Panacibacter ginsenosidivorans: one gene and its partner. Each later gene encodes a partner of the first gene's protein in a complex. Links are inferred from orthologs where the notes say so. Each region holds a gene or a part of one and is shown on either strand. Other genes may lie near its edges. The genes, in order: FRZ67_RS22945 and rpmF.

Evidence for each region.
Region 2: FRZ67_RS22945 (region 1) and rpmF share a complex: the UniProt entries of both Escherichia coli proteins name them as parts of the 50S ribosomal subunit. The link is inferred for Panacibacter ginsenosidivorans from one-to-one orthologs.

The regions. Positions count from the first base shown.
Region 1 is NZ_CP042435.1:5,442,674-5,451,544, reverse strand. What follows is about bases 3,835-6,770. They hold FRZ67_RS22945 (type B 50S ribosomal protein L31), read right to left. Parts: upstream 5,461-6,770; coding sequence 5,209-5,460; downstream 3,835-5,208. Other genes in these bases: FRZ67_RS22935 (TonB-dependent receptor domain-containing protein), read right to left, coding at 6,365-6,770; FRZ67_RS22940 (YajQ family cyclic di-GMP-binding protein), read right to left, coding at 5,659-6,150; serA (phosphoglycerate dehydrogenase), read right to left, coding at 3,896-5,128. In the rest of the region: FRZ67_RS22980 (hypothetical protein), read left to right, coding at 1-27; FRZ67_RS22975 (FKBP-type peptidyl-prolyl cis-trans isomerase), read left to right, coding at 55-534; FRZ67_RS22970 (RMD1 family protein), read right to left, coding at 719-1,498; FRZ67_RS22965 (TfoX/Sxy family protein), read right to left, coding at 1,589-1,948; 30S ribosomal protein S12 methylthiotransferase RimO, read right to left, coding at 2,097-3,407; FRZ67_RS22955 (hypothetical protein), read left to right, coding at 3,526-3,804; more of FRZ67_RS22935, read right to left, coding at 6,771-8,827.
Region 2 is NZ_CP042435.1:4,180,761-4,189,527, forward strand. What follows is about bases 4,069-6,900. They hold rpmF (50S ribosomal protein L32), read right to left. Parts: upstream 5,666-6,900; coding sequence 5,471-5,665; downstream 4,069-5,470. Other genes in these bases: FRZ67_RS17575 (class I SAM-dependent methyltransferase), read right to left, coding at 4,069-4,365; plsX (phosphate acyltransferase PlsX), read right to left, coding at 4,495-5,439; FRZ67_RS17590 (YceD family protein), read right to left, coding at 5,782-6,339; FRZ67_RS17595 (DUF3810 domain-containing protein), read left to right, coding at 6,546-6,900. In the rest of the region: FRZ67_RS17550 (ABC transporter permease), read left to right, coding at 1-800; FRZ67_RS17555 (CBS domain-containing protein), read left to right, coding at 900-1,349; FRZ67_RS17560 (DciA family protein), read right to left, coding at 1,350-1,631; ribosome maturation factor RimM, read left to right, coding at 1,760-2,281; FRZ67_RS17570 (saccharopine dehydrogenase family protein), read right to left, coding at 2,349-3,476; more of FRZ67_RS17575, read right to left, coding at 3,559-4,068; more of FRZ67_RS17595, read left to right, coding at 6,901-7,727; dnaG (DNA primase), read right to left, coding at 7,756-8,767.

The DNA of each region.
Region 1 (8,871 bases):
TCTGCAGATGCAGCCAAACAACCTTAAAGACTGTCTTTTACAAAAACAAACAACATGAAGAAATTGCCTGTGATCGTTCTGCTTATGATTTTATTTTATAGTTGTGGAAAATCTAATACCAACAGCATGTGTACCAATGTTGCCCCCTCTTCGGAAGCATCTACTATGGCCGCATTTTGTGTAAGCAATTCTATAACCTACCAGACAGATGATAATGGGATCTTTTACCAGATAATTGAACCCGGAACAGGCGCACCACCGGATCTTAATGATACTGTGTATGTGCTATATACCGGAACTTATCTTAATGGAACAGTGCTTGATGAGCAACAGACAACTCCTTATGCAAGTATATTAAATGGTTTTATTGACGGCTGGAAATTAGGTCTGCAAAAAATAGCGAAAGGCGGAGAGATAAAAATGGTTATCCCCTCTTCATTGTGTTATGCATGTACAGGTATTCCCGGTGCTGTACCACCCAATACCATTTTATATTTTGATGTAAAACTTACCGATATAAAACCTGCACCATAATTTTTTTTGAGCCCGGCTGTATATCTTTTACTGATCGTTCCTTGCGTCGCACACTTGTACTTTGTACTGCTGTGCATCATATACGAACAATGTATTTACCTGTTGATTAACGATAAAAGCGCCGCAGTGTGCGACGCAAGTAAAGCTAAATAGCAAAAAAAAGACGAGCCCAAAAAACATTCTTTTATCTGAATATTTTTTCAATAAAAAGATTGATAACTTCCACAAAGATCAGGATGATAATGATCCATTCCAGCACAATGCTATTGCGGTATTGAAGCAGGTCTTTAAACAGTTCGAGGTTCTCTTTTACAATACCAAGCCCCTCTTGTATGGTACGGAAACGCGATTGCAGATCGAATGTTTTTTTGAGGCCGATATCAAGCCTGTTAAGGTTTTCATCTTCCCATGTTTCTTCGGGTGAATCAAAAATATAAAGGTTCTCAGCTATCCTGTTTTTGAGGTTGAGTGTGCGGCCAATATATTTTTTTAAGTTAATACCACTCAGGTCGAGCTTGCCTTTCTTCTCCAGTATCTGTGTATGATAATTTGTTTCTTCGAGTAGGATATTTGTTTGCTGGCTGTAATGGTCCAGTGCAACAGACTGCGATACATTAAGCATGATGAGCCGGAAAGATTCTACATCTGCGCTTTCCAGTTCAATTTTATTGTAACCGAGTTTATACCTGTTTGCATTGGTTTCTATATCAAATTCATCATTCAATCTTTCTTCCTGCATGTTTCTGCAATATGGTGTTATAACCTGTATAAAAGCTGTAGACTCTACTTCGTTGTAACCAAGAAAACATACAATACCATACTTAAAAACGTAAATAAATTTTTGTGTGGCCATACGATAAAACAATTCATCAGAATCTTCATGATAAATTTCTGCCGTAAATGCAGTTTTAAATTGTTTTATATCTATACTATCTGCTATCTGGAAGGATACTACTTTTAACATGCAGGTTAGTTATGTGTCTAAGTTAAGGCTTTATAATAAAGAGAAGAATTCTGTTATAAGTAAAGTGTTACAGACACTTTATTTCACATTTTAGTTATTGCTTTTTTTGACCTTTTTCTTCGATTGCTTTGCAACAGGATTATAATCGAGTGCCAGTTTTACCCAATATTCTAATTGTTTTTTTGATTGTAATTCAGCGGAGCTGACGAAAACAAAGCCTCTCATTACTTTACCGTTGTGCACCATTGGCTCGCAACCATTTTTCGAAATTACATCATCATTTTTTTCCGGATCTATTCGAACCATTATTCTTTCCGGCTTAACAGCCACACACATTTTATCATTAACCATAAAACATATTCCACCGAATGCTTTCTTCTCTCCCACATTATCATGCGTTACTTCAATGATCTCTCTTACGCGGTTCAGTAAAGTCTCCTCTGCTAACATGTATAAGAATTTATGCAAACTCAAATTACAAAAAAGGAATAAAAAAAGAGAACGATGGTTCTCTTTAAAATTAAACTGTTGCAAACTGATCAGAACGCTGAAGTGCTTGCGACGCAACAGGCGATGCCATTTATTCTATAGCATAGTATTATAAAATCACTTCTCCTTCCAAATCATAATCATACGCTTTAGTGATCTTTACATTTACAAACTCACCAACAGGCAATTTTTTTGTGGAGTGAATTACCACTTCATTATCTACTTCAACACTATCGAACTCAGTGCGGCCAAGATAGCGGCCAGCTTCCTTTTTGTCGATAATTACTTTAAATACCTTACCTACCTTTTCTACATTCTTTTCATAACTTATTTCCTGCTGCAGTTCCATGATCTCCTGTGCACGTGCCTGCTTTTCTTCCGCAGGCACATCATCAATTAAAGCATAACCACTCGTTCCTTCTTCATGACTGTAAGTGAAAATGCCGACACGATCAAAACGCATACGTGTAAGAAAATCTTTGAGCTCTTCCACATCTTCTCTTGTCTCGCCAGGGAAACCTGCTATTAAAGTTGTGCGCAAACAAATGCCCGGATTCTTTTCACGAATAGCTGCAATCAATTCTTCCATTTCCTGTCTTGTGCTTTGGCGCTTCATTGCTTTCAGCATGTTATTGCTTGCATGCTGCAAAGGCATATCAAGATAGTTACAGATATTGCTGCGCTCACGCATAACATCCAACACTTCAAGCGGAAACTTATTGGGGTAAGCATAATGTAAACGAATCCATTCAATTCCTTTTACATCAGCCAGTTTATTCAATAATTCTGCAAGCATTCTTTTCTTGTAAAGATCGAGACCATAATAAGTAAGTTCCTGCGCAATAAGCATGATCTCTTTAACGCCACGCCGGACAAGGCTCTCGGCTTCTTTAACCAAATCTTCCATCGACCTGCTGACATGCGCACCACGCATTAAAGGAATTGCACAGAATGCACAGGTTCTGTTACAACCTTCACTGATCTTTAAATAAGCATAATGTTTTGGTGTGCCAAGCATGCGTTCACCAAGCAACTCACTTTTATAATCAGCATCAAATTGTTTTAAAATGAGTGGTAATTCAAGAGTGCCAAACCACGCATCAACTTCTGGAATTTCCGCTTCAAGATCGCTACGGTAACGTTCACTTAAACAACCGGTAACATAAACTTTGTCAAGTTTACCTTTCTTTTTTAATTCAACCTGGTCGAGAATAGTATTTACGCTTTCTTCTTTTGCCTTGTCAATAAAACCGCAAGTATTTACCACAACTATGTTATGATCAAGTTTACTGTTCTCATGCACCACATCAATTTCATTTGCTTTCAGCTGGCCACTCAGCACTTCACTATCCACCAGGTTTTTACTGCAACCAAGTGTTATAATGTTCACCTTATCTTTTTGTAATGTTCTTGATTTCATAATAAGGTTGCAAAGTTATGTTTTTACAGGAAGAGTTTATTGGCACCTATGCCTTTAATTGGCGCAGTTATTGAATTCTTTTGAATGAAACAGATCTTTTAAACTTAAAAGTATTCATATGAAACAGTTAATTAAAGGTTCAGGCTTTAAAGCTCTTTTTACGAGCATTATGATATTAATATATCAGTTCACACAGGCACAGGAATCACCAAAAGTAGAAGTAAACAATACAGATGTGGGCACCTGGATTGGCCAGAACTGGATTTGGGTTGTTGGAATCATTGCTTTACTGATTATTATACTTATAGCAAGTGGGGGAAAGCGCAGCTCTAAAACCACGACCATCCGCAGAGATGATGGAAAAACAACAACAATCACTACGGAAAAAGTAGATTAAATAAATCACAAGGCATGTGGAAAATGGGTAAATCATACCACATAATAAAAGGACGCCAAAAGCGTCCTTTATATTTTATTGTAATAATTATTTAGTAAAGTATCCTCACCTTAATCGTTTCTTTCACATCTCTCAATAATTCTAAAGCCTGTTTGGAAAGTTTCTTATCTACATCTAAAACCACGTACCCAATTTCATTATTTGTTTGTAAATACTGACCAACAATATTGATGTGATGACTTGCCAGTTCTGTATTAATTGCACTCAATACACCCGGTACATTTTTGTGAATATGTAATATTCTATGTGCACCTTCTACCGGTGGCAGGCTGATTGCAGGCACAGTATGCGAGCCATAAGTGATTCCTTTCTCGAGATAATTGAAAAGTTTTGCACTTACATCATCACCAATATTTTGCTGTGCTTCTTCAGTTGATCCACCAATATGTGGGGTAAGAATCACATTGCTTAATCCTTGTAATGGTGTTTCAAATTTATCTCCATTTTTTTCAGGTTCCCATGGAAATACATCTATTGCTGCACCTCCAAGTTCGCCTTCCTTCAATGCTTTTGCCAATATAGCAAGATCAACAACTTCTCCCCTGGCATAATTAATAAGAATTGCGCCTTTCTTAAAATGTTTGATATTGCCCTTATTAATAAGATTCTTTGTTTGTGCTGTTTCAGGTACATGCAGTGAAACAATATCCGCAGCATTTAAAAGCTCTTTCAGGCTCCTGCAGGAAGCTGCATTACCCAAAGGCAGTTTGGTTTCCACATCATAAAATAAAACTTTCATACCAAGCGCTTCTGCAAGTACACTTACCTGGCTGCCAATATTTCCGTAACCTACCAAACCTAACGTTTTACCGCGCAATTCAAAACTGCCTTTTGCTTCTTTATTCCAAAGACCTTCATGCGCAGCTTTGTTCTTATCCGGTATGCGGCGTATCAACATTATAGAGAGCCCAATCACCAGTTCTGCAACACTTCTGGTATTACTATAAGGAGCATTAAAAACTACAATTCCTTTTTTGGTTGCTGCTTTTAAATTCACCTGGTTTACACCAATACAGAAACAGCCTATTGCCTGCAGTTTGGTTGCTGCTTCCAAAACTTTCTCTGTTATCTGTGTTTTGGAACGAATACCCAGCAAATGCACATCTTTCACTTCCTTTATCAATTCTTCTTCGCTTAGTGCACCGCCGATCTTTTTTACATTGGTATAACCGTTTTGCTTAAAGTGCTGCACAGCTTTGTCGCTGATATTCTCCAAAAACAGGATCTTAATTTTTTCTTTGGGGTAACTTGTAAGTTGGCTCATCGTTGTTGTTGCTTGCTAAAGGATTATATAAAGCAAAATCCCCCCGTTTTTTACTGCGGAGGGATTTTAATATCAGAAGGTTATTTTTTCTTTTCGTAACGCTTCTTGAATTTGTCGATACGTCCCGCAGTATCTACCAGTACATTCTTACCGGTATAAAATGGATGCGATGTATTCGAAATTTCCAGCTTTATCAGCGGGTATTCATTACCATCTTCCCATTTAATTTTTTCTTTGGAACCGCCTGTAGAACGACCAAGAAATGCATGACCGTTGCTCATGTCTTTGAAAACAACAAATTTGTAACTTTCCGGATGGAGACCTTTTTTCATTTTTATGATTTTAGGCTGCACGGATTTTGCCGTACAATTTAAAAATTGGAGCGCAAAGATAAGTTCGGGAAGGTTTTAAACCAAATTGAATTTAAAGTAAAGCAATTATGCGCCCAACATCCTGTTTCCTATGGCATCTTTGGTTGCGTCGCACACTTCAGGTTTTTGGAACTTATGGCAACAATTGCCCCCGTTTATTTACGATTTCATATTGGTAAACTGAAGCGGGAAGGCAAGGTTAGCTCCTCTCAGCATGGCAATAACTTCCTGCAGATCATCTATTTTTTTGGCAGTTACGCGTACTATCTCATCCATTATTTGTGCCTGCACTTTTAGACCTGAATCTTTTATAAGCTTTACGATCTTCTTTGCATCATCCTGTTTTAAACCATTGGTTACGGATACTTCTTTCTTTACCACTTTACCACTGGGGTAAGCATCTTTTTCAAAGTTGAAGGCATTACCATCGATGCCCTGTTTTATAGCACGGCTGATAATAACATCAATGACCTGTTTCATTTTCATATCGCTTTCTACTTCTATGTTTACGATATAGTCTTTTTTATTGAGCTCTATGGAAACATGCGAGTCTTTAAAATCGAAACGATTACTGATCTCTTTCTTTACAGTGTTGATTGCGTTATCTAAAGTTTGAAGATCAACTTTACTGGCAATATCAAATGATGGCATGGCAAAAAGTTTATAATTGATAATTGATAGCCGGCAAAAATACAAATGTGCATTGACTGATGTAACAGTAAGACGCTAAATTGTTGAATAGAATTACTGAATGTACAAGTGAGTGACACAACAAAACCTTAATAGCAGCACCGCAGCTAAGTGCATAAAATAAAAAGCCCCGGTAGAAACCGGGGCCGGAATTATAATGCACATGAGAAAAATTTTACTGCTGACCACCAGTATTTACGCGGCTCTTTTCGTCATCGGCACCTGTATTATGACGACGTGGAGCCGGATTATTTACTTTGCCAAAACGATACGTAAACGAGATGATAGCCCTGCGGTTATCCCAATAACTATGTATTTGTGTGTAACCTTTGTTAAGATCGGTGCTTCCCCTGAAACTCATAAGATAAAAGGGATCGCGGAGATTGAGACGGATGGAACCTTTGTCTTTCAAAATTTTTTTGCCGCCGCCTACTGAAAACATTCCCATCGGTAATGAAAGAATGGCGCTGCTTTCTAAATTTTTGCCACGGTAAAAACCACTAGCCTCTGCAGACCATCCTTTATTAAACGTAAACTGACTGCTCATATTGGCTGTGTAAGAAGTAAGGCCAAGATCAATCTGCTCACCGTCAATAGTTCCTTTGTAATGGTTATTGAATACATTAGCGAAAACGTTTATTGACCACCACTTCGCCAGTTTTGTATTATAACTAACGGCTAAACCAATGTTTTTATTGGACGCTATATTTTGCTTGGTTTGATAAGTAGTGTAGTTAGAATCGCCGGGTTCACGTTTTGTTATCAATACATCATTAATGATATCTGAAACAGTTGTATAGTTTGCTGATATATTTAAGGCGCCTTTATAATTATAACTTAGTTCAAAGTTATGACTGAATTGTGGCTGAAGATCCGGGTTTCCCTGGCGATACGTATATCGATCAAGCTGGTACTGGAACGGGTTCAGATCCTGGTAGCCCGGCCTTTCTATTCTTCTGCCATATGACAAACCAAAAGTGTTGTTATCATTCAGATTATAACTGAAATATGTGGTAGGAAAGAGTTTGGTATAATTCTTTTTAAAAGCAATCTCTTTTGAAACCTGATTGCCTTCTGCTATGGTTTGTTCTGCACGTAAACCGAGCTGTATACCAAATTTCTTTATTTGTTTTTGTAAATTGATATAAGCTGCATTGATGTTTTCTTTATAAATAAAATGATTGCTTCTTGTTTCATCATTTTCCCATTTACCGGTACCAGCGTCATAAATGGTGTATTGTGCATCATTATCAGTTTTTACATAACTGAATTTTACGCCAGCTTCGAGTGTTGCATTTTTCTTTAAAGGTTGCTTATAATCTGCTTTGAAGCTGTAGATATCGATGTTTGCAGGGAGGTAACCATTTAATAAAAAGGGGTCTTCTGATAAGTCTCCGTCAGAGTTGTACAAATAGTTATTGGAATATTGTTTGCCTTTTGTTCTGTATAAAATATAATCTGCATCTACTGATAATTCTTTTCCAGAGGTATCTAATTTCTGCTGCAGGTTAACATTAAACCCAACATTCGTCCATGGATCGTGTGTTTCTGAGTTTGCATCATTGTATTGTACAAAACGATGCAGGCTATCATAAATATTCGCAGTGCCTGTAGAAGTAAAACGATCATTATCAAGATAACTCGTCATTGCCACGCCAACAGTTGTATTCTTGCCGGCAAAATAATCTGCACCAAGTTTAAAGTTATGGGGCAAGCCTTTATACTTTCCATAAGTATGCTGCTCACTATATCTGTTAAATGCAGAATCCCTGCCTTCTCTTAAACTCCTGTTTATATAAATATCATTAAACCCCAACCAGTACGAATTTCCATACATACCATAAATATTAGTCTTCCCTTTGCGCCAGTTGAAATTGATATTATTAGTATTCTTAAAATATTTTGCAATAATAGCGCTGGTAGAAAAGCTGCCATTTAATCCATTGTTTACATTCTTTTTTGTCTTGATATTAATGATGCCTGTGTTACCTGCTGCATCATATTTTGCAGAAGGCTGCGTCATTATTTCTATCTGGTCAAGCTGATTGGAAGAAAGATTTTTCAGATAATTTGTCAGATCCTGCCCGGATAGATAAGATGGTTTACCATCAATAAATATTTTCACGCCCTGCTTTCCTTTCAAGCTTATCTCACCATCATTATTAACTGTAATGCCCGGAGATTTTTCTAAAACCTCTAATGCGGATAAACCAGTATTGGTTGGCGATGCTTCGACATTTACAATCGTTTTATCAATTTTATTTTCAATCAATGGCCTTGTTGATTTTACACTCACACCTGCTAAAGAAGCTGATGCATTGCTCATTACAAAATCTGCGTTTACTAATTTTTTGTCATCACTTACAACTATTGATGTGTAAGACTTTTGATACCCCACTGCATCAGCGCTCAATAAATAGTTACCATTGTTTACGTGTTCAAATTCAAATAACCCATTCTTATCTGTAACCTCCATTTTTATTAAAGAAGAGTCTTTTGCTTTCAGCAATGATATAGTCGCGGCCTCGATTACTTTCTTATCAGAAGAGATAATACTACCGGAAATTTTTCCAATAGTTTGCGCAAATGAAGTTGTAGCAATAAAAGCAGGGACAATGAACAGGTATATTTTTTTCATAACAGTATTTGGTGATTAATTCTACGTCCGATTTCGTAGAGCTA
Region 2 (8,767 bases), 1.3 Mb from region 1 along the record:
CCACCCGTGAATTAAAAGGAATTTTTATCGGGACCGATACAAAGCTTGCTATTAAATTTCCTTATCTCAGGCGTTCTTACCAAACACGTAAAGAAGTTTCATCTATACTAATGGAAGCGTTGCCGGGAACATTAGTGCTTGCCTTTACAGCAATGTTCATTGCGACTGTATTAGGTATTCTGTTGGGAGTGCTTGCCGCCGTAAAACAAAATACGTGGATGGATACTTCTGCCGTTTTTGCCAGTGTGCTCGGCATTTCTGCACCATCTTTTTTTATGGGTATCATACTTGCCTACTTATTTGGATTTATGCTAAGTGACTATACTGGTTTGCACATGACGGGCAGTTTATATGAGTATGATGTTTTTGAAGGAAAACAATTACAGTTACAAAATCTTATACTGCCTGCAATAACATTGGGTATTCGTCCACTGGCCATCATTACACAACTTACACGCAGTGCCATGCTTGATGTGCTGAGTATGGATTATATACGCACTGCTTATGCAAAAGGTTTAAGCAGGAAAGCCGTTGTATTTAAACATGCATTACGCAATGCATTAAATCCTGTTGTAACAGCCATTACAGGCTGGTTTGCAGAATTGCTTGCCGGTGCTTTTTTTGTAGAATATATTTTCGGTTGGAAAGGTATTGGAAAAGTAACCGTTGATGCTTTGGAGAAGTTAGATTTCCCGGTTGTAATGGGAAGTGTATTATTAACCGCAACATTTTTTATAATGGTGAATATACTCGCAGATATTCTTTACGGTGTCATAGACCCAAGAGTGCGGCTTCACTGATAAGACGCAAATGCATCGCTGACCAAAATCATAAATTAGTGCCGGATTAATTAATATTTTTGAACGGTTATTGATTACATCATTTATAAACCAACTTCCATGCGCACTGTAAGTGAAATATTGAAAACAAAAGGCCCGCAATTCAATTATATTGCTCCAACCAGAACTGTGCTCGAAGCGGTTAGTTTAATGAAAGCAGAGAATATCAGCTATCTTATTGTAAGAGAGAATGGAAATTATTTGGGTATTATTTGCGAAAGAGATTACACGCATAAAGTTATATTGCTTAATAAACATTCAGATACAACACTTGTAAAAGAGATCATGAGTACAGACCTTCCGGTAGTTGGTTTAAGTGATACCACAGAGGAATGTATGATGCTTATGAATTCTTCCAAAAGCCGCTATTTGCCTGTATTTGAGGGTTTTGAATTCAAAGGTGTAATTACTATTCACGACCTGATGCGTGAAGCAATTGCTGCAAGCGAAAAGCCGGGCGCAGTTCCTACAGAACATCATGAAAAACTGATGAGAGATTACTGGATATAGTTAGCGGATAACAACATTTCTTATGTAAGATTCACCCATTGCTTCATTGATGCGTTCAATGATTTTCTCTTTTTGGTAAAGCAACTCATTCTTAAGAGGGCCTACTGCAGTATTTATAAATAAGGTATGGTTGATGATCTCAATCTTATCTGTGTATTTGGCAATCGTTTTGCCCATCACTTCTTCCCACACACTTTCAATCTGCACCGCACGAATGCCATTCTTGAGTTTGCTTTTCTCAATGAATTGTTTCAATGCATCACCAATTTGAAGTTGTGCCATATTGTAAATGTAAACACAAAGCAAAATCAGAATTACTTTTTTGTTTGCTAATTTTTATGTACCCGGCTGCATATCGCTATTTAACTTTTGTTGCGTCGCACTCTTGTACATTGTAGCTTTGCGCAGCAATGGATAACAACTACATTAATATTGGTAAGATTGTAAGTGTACATGCATTAAATGGTGAAGTGATCATTAAACATGCGCTTGGCAAGAAAACAATTTTCAAAGAAGGAGATGTAATTTTTGTTGAACAGGTAAAAGGGGCTTACCTGCCACATTTTGTTACTTCATCAAAAGCCAAAACAGAGGAGGAAACGATTTTGCAATTTGATGATATAGATTCAAGAGAAAAAGCACTGAAGTTTATTAAGAAACAAGTTTGGCTTACCGAAGAAGATTTTGCGAAATATGCTGCAAAGAATTCACCAATTGCATTAATTGGTTTTACACTCCTCAACGAAGGTGAAAAGCTTGGCATCATTGATGAAGTAATAGAGCAACCGCACCAGGTTTTATTGACTATAAAGATCAATGGTAAAGAAGCGTTGATTCCATTGCATGAAGAAACACTTGATAATATTGATCGCAAAAAAAAGGAAGTGCATGTAACCCTTCCTGATGGTTTATTAGAAATTTATTTAGAGTAATATTACTGCAGTACAAGTGTGCGACGCAACAGTAGCTGAAGGTATTACTACTGTTGACTAAAAAAAATTAATATTCTTTCTTTATCCAATTCACATTTCTTTCTTTCAGGTAATTGATAACATAATCAAATACTTTTTTATCATCACCAATTAATTCCGGAGGAAACACACCTTTTTTTGTAATTAAGCCTTCTGCAAAAGCATTTGCAGCAGCGGTGCAGGTATAACCTGTGGTGCGTGACATAGATGAAGTTTTGCTTGCATTATCAAACCTGTCAAGCATTGAGTATTCTATAGTTTTATCTGCACCACTCATTTTCCCTTTTACAACAACTTTCATTATAGTAAACTCTTCTTCTTCCTGCCCAAGTTTCCATTCATTTAATAAAATAGCTGAAGTATATTCCAATGGTTTTATTTCCTTGCCCTTATAGTTAATTATCTCTTCAGAAAAGAAACCACTTCTTTGCAACGCAACGATCAATTCTGCATGACCGGGGTAACGCAATGTTTTTTCTTTGAGATTTGGAACATGTGGCATCGTGTATAAAATAGAACGCAAACCATCTGTATTAAAACATTCGAGCGTGCCAACTTCATCAAAATCCATTAGCTCAACTTCAGTCATTGCGGGCTTTACAACGATCTGCCCGTTTTCTTTTAAACGAGCAGGACGTGTATATTCTTCAATAACATCAATGGGAGAGAAGGGCGCTTTGTATTCAAAAGGTTTCTTTCTTGTCTTTGGTAAACCACCAACATAACATTCAAAGCTATTTATATCCATAATTGTGTTGTAGTAACCGATAACCAAATTACTTACGCCAGGTGCAACACCGCAATCTGTAATAGCAGTGACATTTTTTTGTTTTGCTAAAGCATCTAATACCAACGCATCTTCCGGAAAGAAAGAAATATCTACGACATTCTTGCCTGCTTCAATTACAGCCTTCAATGTATTGAAACCCATAAAGCCGGGAACTGCAGTTATTATTAAATCGAAATCCTGTAAAAGATTTGAATAGTTGCTATAAGCTTTTAAATCTGTCTTTACGGTTTTTGTATTGGATGATTTCGATTTCAGGATGTCAAGTGCATGTTCGCTTGCATCAAAAGAAGTTACATCATGCTTTTGTGCGAGATCAATAGCCATGGTACGTCCAACCATACCACTTCCTAATACTGCTATTTTCATATGGAATTATTTTAAGAGGCGGCAAAGCTAAGAAAAGAAAGGAACAAGAAACAGGATTGAGAAAACAAGAACCACCGATAGTTCAAATACTTCTGCTTTCTATCTTTATTTTAAATGTTTTATCGGGGGTTACCGGACTTTGTAAAACAGAAGCTGGAAATTGTTCTCTTATAAAAATTGCACACATTGTATTGGATACATGATAAAGATTTTTTCGAAATGCAACAGGAATTCCATCGAGTATACCTGCTAAAACTTCTGGTCTGTACTTTTCAGGATTGTATGCATAGTCATGCCAAACGACAATTGATTTTTCATGGATAAGATGCTCAAATATTTTTTGTGTATCATTTTTTACATATTCGTTGCGGTGATCTCCATCGATAAAAATTAAATCAAATTTTTTGTGTACACTTTTAAAATCATAAGTCAAAGAATTGCCTGTTATGTGTTTGATATTTTCTTTGCCTTTTGAAAAGAAGCCATGCAGGTCAGCATATTTTTCACCCAAGCCTAATGATATGATTTCTTCTTTTGAGAGATTCAACGTGTAGCATTCCTTGCAGTTCTCTGCGACATTAATTGCACTTTCGCCACGCCAGGTACCAATTTCAAAATAACTGCAATCTTTAAATCTTTTGGTCAATGATTTTAATAAAGCAAAATCTGTAGGTAGAGAGCTGCCGTCTAAAAAAGCAACACAGTCAAGCGTTTCGGAGAAGTTCGGTGAAATTTCATTAATGTCTACAACAGGCAAACCGTTTTTTATCTGGTAGCTTTTTTCAATGTATTGCTGCCACACTGCATCATCTGCAAGCACATTATTTAAGAGCCAGGGATTTTTTATTATTGCCGCAATTGCCTTTAATGTCTTGCTTAATTTTTTCATCGGTTGAAATTAAACATTTCAGTTGAGTGAGTTGAGTAATGAACTGAACGTACAAGCGTGCGACGCAACAGGCGATGCTACACAGTACAACAGCCGGGCTCAAAAAATAAAATAAAAAATGAAGTGAGATTATGCAGAAAAACTTTCCTGTATTTTATTACAGAGATCAGTATTGATCATTTTTTCTGCGGTAGAAATCATGTTCATGAAAGCTTTATCATTACTGATACCATGACCAATAACAACTGGTCTTGCTACACCAAGCACTGGTGTGCCGCCGTATTGTTCGTAGTGAAAACGGTTAAAATATTCATCATCGTGCACCTGGCGATTGAGCGCCACATCGTACACAGATTCGGCAAGTTTTAAAATTACGTTACCTGTAAAACCATCGCAGACAACAACATCAGCCTTGTCCTGGAAAATATCTCTGCCTTCAATGTTACCAACAAAATTGATCTTGTTGTTTTCTTTCAGCAACGGGTAAGTTTCTTTACAAAGCTGGTTGCCTTTGCCTTCTTCTTCACCTACATTCAACAAACCAACACGTGGATTATTAATGTTCAAAATATGTTGTGCATATTGGCTGCCAAGAATTGCGAAATGATTTAAGTGCTCTGGTTTACAATCAACATTCAAACCTACATCAAGCAGCAAACCCGTAGCCCCATTTAGCTTCGGAACAATCGTTGGAATGGTTGGTCTTAAAACACCTTCAATTGTTTTGATGGTATACATCGTGCCTACAAGCATGGCACCGGTGTTACCGGCACTAATGAATGCATCAACTTTGCCTTTTGCAAGCAAACCAAAACCAATGGAGATAGAAGAGTTTGGCTTTTCTTTCAGAGCTTTTGTAGGAGGTTCGTGGTATCCCACTATTTCAGGTGCATGAATAACTTTTATCTTTTCACTATCGATATTATATTCATGCAAAAGAGGCTGTAATACAGCCTCATCACCTAAACAAAATATAGTAGCCGGACGCGAAGAAGCCGACAGATAAATCTGCAAACCTTTAACCGCTTCAAGCGGAGCGAAGTCGCCACCCATCATGTCAAATGCAATATTCATGCAAGGCAAGCTATGGAATATATTTTAAAGATTAAGCTTTCAACGGTGCTTTTTCAGACACCAACTTACCCTTGTAAAATAATTTTCCTTCGCTTACATGTGCACGGTGGCGTACATGTGTTTCGCCTGTAGCGCTGTCTTTGCTTAATGTTACTTCCTGGGCAACATAATGCGTTCTTCTCTTTGCACTGCGCTGTTGTGAATGTCTGCGCTTTGGATTTGGCATAACTCAGATTTTTATACTTCTAAAAAATTTATATCAGTTTCTTTTGTGAGCAAACTTCATTACTACTATTAAGCTTCTGTTGTGTCACTCACTTGTACGTTCTTATCTCTATTCAACTATTCTTCTTCCAGGTTCTTAAACTTTTCCAATCCTTTCCAAACACTTGTATTACTCTTTGTTTCTTTCTCCGCTTCCGTCTGCATCTGTTTCAACTTCTCCAATACCTCTTTATTGCACTGTGGTCCGCCAACTTCATCTTCCGCACACATTTTCTGCATTGGTATGCTCAGGTTTATGAACTCATAGATCCAGTCGCCAACATAAATATGACTTTCCGTTTTGCTGATATAATAAACGTCGGGATCTTCTTCCTGTTCATTCATTGTATCAGGTTCATCTACCAGTTTTACAGTAATCCTGAATTCATCCCAAAGCTGCATGGTAAGATCATTGCCACAACGGTCACAGCTGACATCTGCACTTCCATCCACGTCAAACTTCAGCATCATGAACGAATTATTTTTTTCCAGTTCCAGCTTTATTTTAGCTGTACAATGGGAAAAATCCTGTTCACCATAGTGTTTAAAGAACTTATCATCTACCTGGTAATCAAAGTGATGAATACCGGGTTTTAGTCCCACAAATGCAATTTCGTACGCTCTCCGGTGGTTCATATCCACTTTTTTTGGGGTGGCAAAGGTAACGGAAAAACTATTTACCTCCAAAGGAATCTGCATCTGCTGAAAAACATTCCCGTTGTTACCTAACACTATAATTATCAACGGTGAAAGATATTTAACGACAGGTTTTCATGGCATCTGACTTTGGAAAGCTAAAATTACAGATTTTAGCAGCCGCATTGCTGCATAACAATCAAAGCATGGATAAAAACAAAGGTAAAAGAGCGTGGCTGAAACTCATTATTCCCCTGGCAATAGCTGTTAGCATGAGCCTCATTTCCGGTTTCCCGGCTTTAATTGAAAAATATTATACAGGATATGTTTATCCTGTTATCAGCACAACAATGCGTTTTCTTTTTGGGTGGCTGCCATTCAGTATTGGAGACTTGCTTTACCTATCTGCTGCAATCTGGCTCATTGTAAGGTTTTATAAAACAGGTAAAGCTGTTTTAAAAAAACGTGTTTCAAAAGAAAGTTTCCTGCGATCGCTTCGCAGAACAGTGGCTGTAATACTTTGGATCTATATAATTTTTTACAGTTTTTGGGGATTGAATTATAGCAGGCTTGGGATATCCTACCAGCTAAAGCTTGAGCCAGTTGACTATTCGACTAATGATCTGAAAATATTAACTGCCTCACTCATCACTAAAGTAAATGCTTCCCGACTTGAATTGGGAGATTCAGTAACATATCCTTCCAATAAAGAAATGTTCTCTATAGCGACATCTGCTTACAACAGAGCCGAACAAAATTTACCTTTTCTGCATTACAAGGTTGCTTCTATAAAAAGTTCCATGTGGGGCTGGTTAGGAAATTATACAGGCTTTCTTGGTTATTATAATCCTTTCTCTGCCGAAGCCCAGGTTAATACAACTGTTCCTCGTTTTGTAATTCCATTTACAGTTTGTCATGAGATCGGTCATCAATTAGGTTACGGCTCTGAAGATGAAGCAAACTTCTCCGGTTATCTTGCTGCCATGTCTTCAACTGATGAGCGCTTTCATTACTCTGCTTATTTTGATCTATTCAATTATGCCAATCGTGAATTATTTATAAGAGACTCATTTGCTGCAAGAGCTAATTATAAATTGTTAGACACACTGGTTAAAAAAGATATACAGACGTATAAAAAATTTATCATTGATCACAAGAATCCCATAGAGCCTTTGATTGATAAAGTTTACGGCAAGTATTTAGTAGCCAACAATCAGCCAAACGGTTTAGATACTTATGATGAAGTGGTGGGTTGGTTAATTGCTTATAAAAAAAATATGGAGAATTGTAAGCCCCAACTCCTAAAGGGAGTGAAAAATAAAGAAGTTGTGTTGATAGTGTTCAATAGTGTTACGAACGTACAAGTGAGTGACACAACCAAAACTTAATAGTAGCAATGCAGCTTATAAACAAGTATTATTTCAAATACACCGTATGCATTTCGCTCGTAAGTGTTCTTTCAATTTCTTTTAACTGTTTATAAATAACAATAAGCCCTGTATATTTTTCTTCATTTTTTTCGTGGCTCAATTCATCTTCCAGTTCGAGGTACATGCGTTTTATTTTACGCAACTTGTAGATATTAAGTGCAGAATTGATAACATTGGTTATATCATTATCAAGTTTTACAGAATAGCCTTCCATGCGCCTGCCCCAATCATGCACTTCGTAAGGAAAATGTAAGAGGCCTGCAACAAATGCATTCATCTCTGTATCGCTGCTGTATAAAAATGTTTTGGTATCAATATGTCCGTTTGTATGCAGCATATTAAAATAAGCATCTACGATTTTATCCAGTTTATCATTTTTTAGATGAAACTCCTGCAACACTTCATAGATAGCATCGGCAACATATTTATCTTCATTCAGCAGTTGATTGCCATATTCTATTAAACGTTTTACAATTTCACGTTCCTGGAATTCATCTTCAAGAAAAAGATTTGCTGCATCATCTGCTGCCTGTTCTGTCTGTTGTGATGCAATATATTTTGCTTCGCTGGCAGGAGATTTCTTCTCGTCTTTGGAAATTTTTTCCCGGATGAATTTATTTACAAGATTTGTAAGCCCACCTTCATCAATTCTTAACAATGTTGCGCTCTGTCTTATATACTCTTCTTGCTTGCTAAAGTCTTCTGCTTTATTGATCTTACTGATGGTCTCAGCAATATGATTAACGACTTCATTCTTCTTGTTTACATCATTGCCAGCATCTTTCAGCATTATATCCAGCTGAAAAAGAATAAAATCTTTTTTATTTTGTGCAACAAAATCTTTGAAACCCTGTGCACCAACCAGTCTTACATAACTATCCGGGTCCTCATTATCCGGTATCAATACAAGATGCACATTCAGGCTTTCTTCAAGCGCCATATCAAGTCCTCGTAATGCAGCTTTAACGCCTGCAGAATCGCCATCATAAACGATCGTA